DNA from 3 places in the Streptomyces sp. NBC_01116 genome. Region 2 is predicted to be linked to each of the others. Evidence: riboswitches for the same ligand, from Rfam matches in the RefSeq annotation. Region 2 holds a riboswitch; each other region holds the start of a gene.
What was found. Region 2 has a riboswitch for cobalamin ahead of metE (5-methyltetrahydropteroyltriglutamate--homocysteine S-methyltransferase). Riboswitches for the same ligand answer to the same signal wherever they lie in the genome.
Positions count from the first base shown of each region.

Region 1: another riboswitch for cobalamin. It lies ahead of OG245_RS25890 (ribonucleoside-diphosphate reductase subunit alpha); the one in region 2 lies ahead of metE (5-methyltetrahydropteroyltriglutamate--homocysteine S-methyltransferase).
Region 3: another riboswitch for cobalamin. It lies ahead of OG245_RS02500 (ABC transporter substrate-binding protein); the one in region 2 lies ahead of metE (5-methyltetrahydropteroyltriglutamate--homocysteine S-methyltransferase).

Region 1 is NZ_CP108644.1:5,849,167-5,852,335, forward strand. Features, by position in the region: gene OG245_RS25890 (ribonucleoside-diphosphate reductase subunit alpha) at 1-1,787, opposite strand, end outside; cobalamin riboswitch at 1,921-2,057, opposite strand; gene OG245_RS25895 (GNAT family N-acetyltransferase) at 2,110-2,619, opposite strand; gene OG245_RS25900 (hypothetical protein) at 2,696-3,169, opposite strand, start outside.
Region 2 is NZ_CP108644.1:7,361,037-7,364,205, reverse strand. Features, by position in the region: gene metE (5-methyltetrahydropteroyltriglutamate--homocysteine S-methyltransferase) at 1-2,013, opposite strand, end outside; cobalamin riboswitch at 2,179-2,394, opposite strand; gene OG245_RS32290 (hypothetical protein) at 2,721-2,918, shown strand; gene cobF (precorrin-6A synthase (deacetylating)) at 3,007-3,169, opposite strand, start outside.
Region 3 is NZ_CP108644.1:617,307-620,475, forward strand. Features, by position in the region: gene OG245_RS02495 (FecCD family ABC transporter permease) at 1-1,018, opposite strand, end outside; gene OG245_RS02500 (ABC transporter substrate-binding protein) at 1,075-2,124, opposite strand; cobalamin riboswitch at 2,184-2,370, opposite strand; gene OG245_RS02505 (beta-ketoacyl synthase) at 2,487-3,169, opposite strand, start outside.

The DNA.
Region 1 (3,169 bases), 1.5 Mb from region 2:
TCCGGCCAGTTCAGCTCGGTGGCGTAGTGGTCGGGGTGCAGCACACCGCGCGCGGACCGCGTCTCGGACCAGGCAGGCAGCGGGCCCGAGCGTTCCGCGAGGTCGCAGGACGCCTCGTACGCGGCGAGCATGATCCGCTCGGAGATCTTCGTGGAGAGCGCGCGGGCCTGCGGCGAGTCGAAGGGCAGGCGCAGCTGGAAGAAGACGTCCTGGAGGCCCATCGCGCCCAGGCCGACCGGCCGCCAGCGGGAGTTGGAGCGCCCGGCCTGCTCGGTCGGGTAGAAGTTGATGTCGACGACCCGGTCCAGGAACGTCACGGCGGTGCGCACGGTGGCGTCCAGGCGCTCCCAGTCGATCGAGCCGTCCGCCACGAACGCGCCCAGGTTGACCGAGCCCAGGTTGCAGACGGCCGTCTCGCCGTCGTCCGTGACTTCGAGGATCTCCGTGCACAGGTTGGAGGAGTGCACGACCCGGCCCGGCTCGGCGGTCTGGTTCGCGGTCCGGTTGGAGGCGTCCTTGAACGTCATCCAGCCCTGGCCGGTCTGCGCGAGGGTCCGCATCATCCGGCCGTACAGCTCACGCGCCGGAATCGTCCTGCGCGCCAGGCCCTTGGCCTCGGCCGCCCGGTAGGCCGCGTCGAACGCGTCGCCCCACAGGTCGACCAGCTCGGGCACGTCGGAGGGGGAGAACAGCGACCACTCGGTGTCCGCGTCGACCCGGCGCATGAACTCGTCCGGGATCCAGTGCGCCAGGTTGAGGTTGTGCGTACGCCGCTGGTCCTCACCGGTGTTGTCGCGGAGCTCCAGGAACTCCTCGATGTCCGCGTGCCAGGTCTCCAGGTAGACCGCCGCCGCGCCCTTGCGCCGGCCGCCCTGGTTCACCGCCGCCACGGAGGCGTCCAGCGTCTTGAGGAAGGGCACGATGCCGTTGGAATGCCCGTTGGTGCCCCGGATCAGCGAACCCCGGGCGCGGATGCGGGAGTACGACAGACCGATGCCGCCCGCGTGCTTGGAGAGCCGCGCCACCTGGTGGTAGCGGTCGTAGATCGAGTCCAGCTCGTCCTTCGGCGAGTCCAGCAGATAGCAGGAGGACATCTGCGGGTGCCGGGTGCCGGAGTTGAAGAGGGTGGGGGAGGAGGGGAGGTAGTCCAGCCGGCTCATCAGCCCGTACAGCGCGGCGACCTCGTCCAGCGCCCGCACCGACTCGTCCTCGGCGAGGCCCGCGGCCACGCGCAGCATGAAGTGCTGCGGGGTCTCGATGACCTGCCGGGTGATCGGGTGCCGCAGGAGGTAGCGGCTGTGCAGCGTCCGCAGACCGAAGTAGCCGAAGCGGTCGTCGGCGCCGTCGGCCAGCGCCCGCTCGACCAGCTCGTCCAGCGCCTTGGCGTGCAGTTCCACGAAGGCGGCGGTGCGGTCGGCGATCAGGCCCTCGCGGTGGCCCACGGCGACCGAGGCGGAGAAGTGCGTCGCGCCCTGGCCCGCGGCCTCGTCGGCGATGGTCCGGGTCAGCAGCCGGGCGGCGAGTCTGGAGTACGCCGGGTCCTCGGAGATCAGCCCCGCGGCGGCCTCGGTGGCCAGCGAGCGCAGCTCGGCCTCGTCGGAGCGGGCGTTGCGTCCGCGCAGCGCGGCGGCGGCGACCCGTCCGGGGTCGGTGTCGGGAAGATCGACGGTGAGGTCGGTCAGGGTCCGCAGCAAAGCGGTCCCGGGGCCGTCGTTCGTGCCTGCTCCGGACGTGGTGGAGGCAGCGGATTCGGTGGCTGAAACCGGATCGGCGGGCGCGATGGTCACTGGGCTTTCCCTCGCTCGGCAGGGGCCGGCGGAAGGCGGGGAGCCGGGCAGCGCGAGACCCGGGGCAGGGCAGCACAGCGACGGCGTCCACCGGCCTATCCGCGAGGCCCGGACGTCTGGCGTCCGGTTCGGTCGAGCCGGACGCGCTGTCGACAGGTCTTCGGACTTGCGGGTGTGCAAAAGCACACCGATCACACCGTTGCGGGACAGTTCCGGATTCGCACCGGATTCCCCTGCGGCGACAGCGAGGTCGAGCATACATGTGGGGGCCGCCGGATGAAGCGGCCCCCACATGTTGTGTCGCGACGATTCAACATGCCCCTCAGGAGGGCGCTCCCAGCTCCAGCCGGAAGGTCATGAGCCGTAGTCCCGGCACCGGTTCCCAGTCCCGTTCGGGGGTCCGCGCGAAGCCGAGCCGACGGTAGATCCTATGGGCTCCGAGCATGGCCGGCTGCGTCGACAGGGCCAGCGCCCGCACGCCCTCGGTGGACCGGGCGCGCTCGACGCACGCCCGCACCAGGGCCTCTCCCACACCCCGTCCGCGCCCCTCGCGGGCTACCGCCAGCATCCGGAACTCGGCCTCGTCCGGTCCCGCGATGTCGCGCCACGGCATGCCGGGTGCGGCATACGTCACACCGCCGAGCACCGCCCCGTGCGCGTCGAGCGCGACGAGGACCTCGGCCTCGGCGGCCCGTTGTTCCACCGCCCGCAGCTTGAGCAGATACGGGTCCTGCGGGCCGTCCAGCAGACCGTCGCAGAGATACGCCTCGGCGACGATCTCGCCGAGGACGGCGTACTCGTCGGGCTCCGCCGCCCTGATCGTCAGATCCATCAGCCACTCGCTCCCATGTCGCCACTCGCTCCCGTGTCAGCTACTCGTTCCCGTGCCGGCCACTCGTTCCCGTGCGTCAGCCACTCGCACCCACGTCGTTGTCCGGGGCGCCGTCGCCCACCGGCGGCAGGTCGCCGCGCTCGACCGGCGGCTGCCCGGGGGCGTCGTCGGCCGGCGGCAGCACCTGGTCCAGCTCGTGGCCGTCGGCGCGGTGGGCGGCCCGCGCCGCTGCCCGCAGTGTCGCCCGGTCCACCTCTTCGGGCGCCCCGCTCACGGTGACCACCAGTCCGTCCTGTTCCCAGGCGTACGCGTGGTCCGACTCCGCGGCCCTGTACCACTGTTCGCCGTCCCGCTCACAGGTCAGCAGGGGCTCCTGGCCGCCCGCGGGCGCGGGGTCCTTCGTACAGTCGGCTCCGGCGTGCGCCCGGCGCTCCACCCGCAGGTGGAGCTGCCCGCCGTCGGGCGTGGTGTAGACGCTGCCGAACCCGTCGTCGCCGACCACCCCGACCGACTGGGCGGCCAGGGCGTACCCCGGTACGTCGGTCACCCA
Region 2 (3,169 bases):
ATCGTCGATGGCCTGGACGATGTCGCCGAACTCCGCGTAGCACATGTGGGTGTGGATCTGGGTGTCCGGCCGCACCCCGGAAGTGGCGAGCCGGAAGGACTCCGTCGCCCACTCCAGGTACGCGGCGTGCTCGGCCGCCCGCAGCGGAAGCGTCTCGCGGAGCGCGGGCTCGTCGACCTGGATCACCGAAGTGCCGCTCTCCTCCAGGTCATTCACCTCGTCCCGCAGGGCGAGGGCCACCTGGCGCGCGGTGTCGCCTAGCGGCTGGTCGTCGCGGACGAAGGACCAGGCGAGCATGGTGACGGGGCCGGTGAGCATGCCCTTGACGGGGCGTGCGGTCAGCGACTGCGCGTACGTGGTCCAGCGCACCGTCATCGGCTCGGGGCGCGAGATGTCGCCCGCGAGGACCGGCGGCCGGACGTACCGGGTGCCGTAGGACTGCACCCAGCCGTGCTGGGTGGCGAGGTATCCGGTGAGCTGCTCGGCGAAGTACTGGACCATGTCGTTGCGTTCGGGTTCGCCGTGCACCAGGACGTCGATCCCGGCCTTCTCCTGGAAGGAGAGGACCTCGCGGATCTCGTCCTTGATGCGCTCCTCGTACCCGGCCTCGTCGATCCGCCCCGCACGCAGGTCGGCGCGCGCGGTGCGCAGTTCGGTGGTCTGCGGGAACGAGCCGATCGTGGTCGTCGGGAGCAGCGGCAGCCCGAGGTGGGCGCGCTGGGCGGCGGAGCGCTCGGTGTACGGCTGCGAGCGGCGGCCGTCGGCGTCGGTGATGGCCGCCGTGCGGGCGCGGACGGCCGGGTCGCGGGTGAGCGCGGCGTCGGCGCGGGAGGCCAGGTCGGCGCGGTTGGCGGCGAGTTCGGCCGCGATGGTGTCCGTGCCGGCGCCCAGGCCGCGGGCCAGGACGACGATCTCCTCGGTCTTCTGCCGGGCGAAGGCGAGCCAGCGGGCGATCCCCGGGTCGATGCCCTGCTCGGCGTCCGCGTCCAGCGGGACGTGCAGCAGGGAGCAGGAGGCGGAGACGTCGACCCGGTCGGCGAGGCCGAGGAGGGTGCCGAGGGTGGCGAGCGACTTCTCGTAGTCGTTGATCCAGATGTTGCGGCCGTTCACGACACCGGCGACCAGGCGCTTGCCGGGCAGTCCGCCGGCCGCCGCGAGGTCGTCGAGGTTCCCCGCGCCGGACTCGGTGAAGTCGAGGGCCAGCCCGTCGACGGGGGACTTGGCCAGGACCGTCAGCGCCTCGCCGAGTCGTCCGAAGTAGGAGGCGACCAGCAGTCGGGGCCGGTCGGTGAGTCCGCCGAGCTCACGGTAGGCGCGGGCGGCGGCGTTCAGCTCGGCCGGGGTGCGGTCCTGGACGAGGGCGGGCTCGTCGAGCTGCACCCATGCGGCGCCCGCCGCGCGCAGATCGGCGAGGACCTCGGCGTACACGGGGAGCAGCCGGTCCAGCAGGGTCAGCGGCTCGAAGTCCGCGGCGACGCCGGGGGCCGGCTTGGCGAGCAGGAGGTAGGTGACGGGGCCGACGAGCACCGGCCGGGGCGTCAGGCCGAGGGCCAGCGCCTCCTGGTATTCCGCGACCTGCTTGGCGGAGTCGGTGGTGAACACCGTGTCCGGCCCCAACTCGGGCACCAGATAGTGGTAGTTGGTGTCGAACCACTTCGTCATCTCCAGCGGGGCGACGTCCTGCGTGCCGCGGGCCATGGCGAAGTAGCCGTCGAGGGCGTCGGTGTCGACCGCTTCGCGGTGCCGCCCGGGGATGGCGCCGACCATGACGCTGGTGTCCAGGACGTGGTCGTAGTACGAGAAGTCGCCGGTCGGCACCTCGTGGACGCCGGCCTCGGCGAGCTGCCGCCAGGTCCCCCGGCGCAGTTCGGCGGCGGTCTCCCGGAGGGCGTCGGCGTCGACGCGGCCCTTCCAGTAGCCCTCGACGGCCTTCTTCAGTTCGCGGTTGGGGCCCTGGCGGGGGTAGCCGTACACGGTGGCTCGTGCTGCCGCGGCTGCGGGCTTCGCTGTCACGTGACTCTCCTTCGCGAGCGTGTCTGCGGGACGGACCCCGGGACCGGACGCGGACGCGAAGGGATGACGCATCGGGCGGAGACCGGGACACGTCGCATCCGTGTCCGTCCGCCCGATGGTTACGCCGACCCGCCCACGAGGTCACCGAGATCTCCGCACGCGAACGGTCGCGTGCGGGCAACGGGCAGGTCTTCGGACTCGCGGGCACGTCTGCCGGGGCAGACACCTACTGGCCGTCGCTTCCCAGACCCGGCCGGGCCCAGTGCGTATGACGGCGGTCGTTCCCACTCACCGCTGCGGGGCAGTCCCGGATTCCCACCGGGTTCCCTCTTGCGACACCCTGTCTGGCGGACAGGGTGAACCAGCTGCACCGATCACCCTAAGGGGACGCCCGGCCCGCGCACACCGTTGTTCACACTTCGGACGGTGACGTGGGACACGGGCCGGCGCACTCCCCGGCTCCGGGCCGGACTCCGTCGCGGCGGGTCACAGCGTCGAGCTACGCGCGTTCTCCGCTCGTTCGGCTGTTCGTCAGCGCCGTGCTGACCGCCAGTCAGGTCGGGCGCGTCCACTGGACGCGACAGTGACACAGATGTAACCGAATGGCGTAGGGACTGCGGAACCACCGAGCGTCACAAGCCGTTCTTCTTCCCACTACACGGCCGCCGACCCGCGGCGAGGCCGACCGAGGAAACGGAAAACGCCAGATGAAGAAGACAGTCGGGTGGGCCCAGGACGGCGACGACTGGACGATCACCGTGAACGGCACGCTGTATCGCGCGATCGAACGACCCGCGGACGGCCGGGTGCACGACTACCTGGTGCGGGGCGACGACCTCACCGCCGAATGCCCGAGCCTGGGGCACGGGCTCGGCGTGATCAGGGCGCACGAGACCGGGCGCTGACGCCTCCTGACACCTCGGCCGGTCCGACGACGAGGTGCGGAGGCCCTCGCCGCCCGCGCCTCGGCGCGGACCCGTGAGCCGGCGGCCGTCAGTCGCCGTCGGCGCCCGGCGCCCGGCTCAGCAGGTAGGTGTCCATGATCCAGCCATGCCGTTCGCGGGCCTCCGCGCGCAGCCCGCTGATCCGGCCGGCCACCTCGTCGAGCGGGCCGGAGACCAGGATCTCTTCCGGGGTCCCGATGTAGGCGCCCCAG
Region 3 (3,169 bases), 6.7 Mb from region 2:
GGACGAAGGCGGGGACGCCGATCAGCGCGGTGACGACGCCGACCGGTACCTCCTGCGGGTCCAGGACGGTCCGGGCGAGGGTGTCGACCCAGACCAGGAACACGGCCCCGGCGAGCGCGGTGACCGGGAGGAGCCGCCGGTGCCCGGAGCCGGTGAGGGCGCGGGCGGCGTGCGGCAGGACCAGGCCGACGAAGCCGATCGCCCCGGCGGCGCTGACCAGGGCGGCGGTCAGCAGCGCGGTGGTGCACAGCAGCACGAACCGGGTGCGGGCGACGTTCACGCCGAGAGCGGCGGCGGCGTCCTGCCCGAAGGCGAAGGCGTCGAGCGTACGGGCGTGGGCCAGGCAGATCACCAGGCAGACGGCGAGGACGGCGGAGCAGAGGACGACCTCGCTCCAGCCGACCCCGCTGAGCGAGCCGAGGAGCCAGAACAGCACCCCGCGGGTCTGTTCGGCGTCGGCGGAGGTCATCACGACGAAGGAGGTGAGGGCGGAGAAGAGCTGCATCGCGGCGACGCCGGAGAGGACGACCCGGTCGGTGGAGCCGCCGAGGGTGTGGCTGAGCAGCAGCACCAGGGCGAACGAGAGCAGCGCCCCGACGAACGCCCCGGCCGACAGCGACACAGCTCCCCCGCCGACCCCGAGGACGACCACCACGACCGCCCCGGTCGAGGCCCCGGAGGAGACGCCGAGGACGAAGGGGTCGGCGAGCGGGTTGCGCAGCAGGGACTGCATCACCGTGCCGCAGACCGCGAGCCCCGCGCCGCACACGGCGGCGAGGAGGGTGCGGGGCATGCGGAGGTTCCAGATGATGCCGTCCCGGATCGGGCTGAGCCCCGAGTCGCCGAACCCGAGGTGCGCGGCGACGGCGGAGAAGACGTCGGGCACGGAGATCCGGGCGGGCCCGATGGTCACGGCGACCGCGACGGAGAGCAGCAGGAGCAGGATCCCGCCCGCCGAGAGCGGCACGGCGAGGCGGGCGACGTTCCGGAAGGGGCCGGGCCGGGAGGCGGGTGGCACCGCGTCCCTCTCCCCGGCCGGGGGCGCAGGCTCCGCCGCCGTACGGTTCCCGGTGCTCACCCCGCGAGCCCGAAGCCGCGCAGTCCGGCCGCGACGCGTTCCAGGCCCTCGACCGTCCGGATGGTGGGGTTCAGGGCCTGTCCGCTGAGCAGCACGTAGCGGCGGTTCTTCACGGCGTCCATGGTCCTGGTGACCGGGTTGGACTCCAGGAACTCGATCTTCTTCGCGGCGCTCTCGGCGGTCTGCGTCGTACGGGTCAGATCGCCGATGACCAGGACGTCGGGGTTGCGGTCGGCGACGGTCTCCCAGCTGATCCGGGGCCATTCGTCGCGGGTGTCGTCGAAGACGTTCTTCGCGCCGAGCTCCTCGGTGATGACGCCGGGGGCTCCGCAACAGCCCGCGAGGTAGGGGGCCTTGGAGTCGGAGAACCAGTAGAGGAGGGAGGTGTCCGACGCGTCGACGCCGTCGGTGGCCCGCTCCACGCGCGCCCGGAGCTTCTTCACCAGGGCGTCGCCGCGCTCGGGAACGCCGAACACCCTGGCCAGTTCGCGGACTTCCGTGTGGACGGAGTCCATCGTCAGCGGCGCGGTGCGGGCTCCGTCGCCGCCACCGCTGTTGTCCTTGCCCGCGCAGTCGGCGGGCGAGATGTAGGTGGGGACGCCGAGTTGCTCGAACTGTTCGCGGGGCGCGACACCGCCCTTGGCGAGGGTGGAGGTGAAGGACGCGGAGAGGAAGTCGGGCTCCTGGTCGAGGACCTTCTCCGAGGAGGGCCGGTTCTCCGAGATCCGCTCGACGCCCGCGTTCGCCTTCTCCAGCCCCTTCATGACCGGGTCGGTCCAGGTGGCGGTGGCGGCGAGCCGGTCGGCCAGTCCGAGCGAGAGCAGGATCTCCGTCGATCCCTGGTCGACGGAGACGGCCCGCTCGGGCGGGGCCTGCACGGTGACGGTGCGCCCGCAGTTCTTGAGCGTGACCGGGAATCCGTCGGCGGTGCCGCCCGCGGCGGCCGTGCCGGTGCTCCCGTCGCCGCCGCAGGCGGTCAGCAGGAGGAGTCCCGCCGCGAGCAGGGCGGCGGTGCGTATCGGGGCGGGGGTGGCCGTGGGCAGCACGAAGGACCTCGGTGTCTCTGGGCCCAGCCGCGGAGCCCGTCGTACGGTTCCCGCGCCACGGTGCGGGCGCGGGTGCCAGCAGGTCTTCGGACTCGGGTTCGTCCGGGCGGGACGCCTTCCCGGAGCACATCCGTGCTCCAGTGGCCGTGGCCCCGCCCGTCCCCCTCACCGCTGCGCGTCAGTTCCGGATTCGCACCGGATTCCCTGACCCCGTCGTGGGGTTCGACTGGCCCCGGCAAGCTATCACGGGCCTTCGCGCAGGTCGGAGGCGGTGCGGCGGGCCGCTGTGCACGAGGCCGGTGCGGCGCGGGATCGGCCCGCCACACCGGCCCGGCGGATTCCGCCCGGCTCCGGAGCGGGGGTTACGGAGCCTGGAGCGCGATCACCGCGTTCTGGCCGCCGAAGCCGAAGGAGTGGCTGACGGCCCGCCGTACGGGCACCTCGCGCGGGACCTTGGTGACGCAGTCGATGTCGAACCCGGGCTCGGGGGCGTCCAGGTTCGCGATCGGGGGGACCACTCCGTGCTGGAGCGTCAGGATCGTCAGGCCCGCCTCGATGGCGCCGGCCGCCCCCATGCAGTGACCCAGCACGCCCTTGGGTGCGGTGACGGGCGGCCGGTGCGGATAGGACCGGGCGATGAGGGCGGCCTCGGTGGCGTCGTTGAGGGGGGTCGACGTCCCGTGCGCGTTGACGTGGTCGACGTCCTCGGCGCGCCAGCCGGCGTCGCGCAGCGCGGCGTCGACCGCCGCCCGTGCGACGTCCCCGGACGGGTGGGGGCTGGTGGGGTGGTGGGCGTCGGTGGTGGCGCCCGCGCCCGCGATCAGCGCCCGGGGGACGGCGCCTCTCGCCCGGGCGTCCTCCGCCCGCTCCAGGACCATGATGGCCGCGCCCTCGCCCATGACGATCCCGGCCCGGTCCGCCGAGAAGGGGCGGCAGAGGCGGGCGGGGTCGCCGTCCCGCAGCGCCGCCGCGCCCGAGCGGGCGAAGCCGGTCATGGCGACCGGGAACACGATCGACTCGGTGGCCCCGGCGATGGCGATGTCGC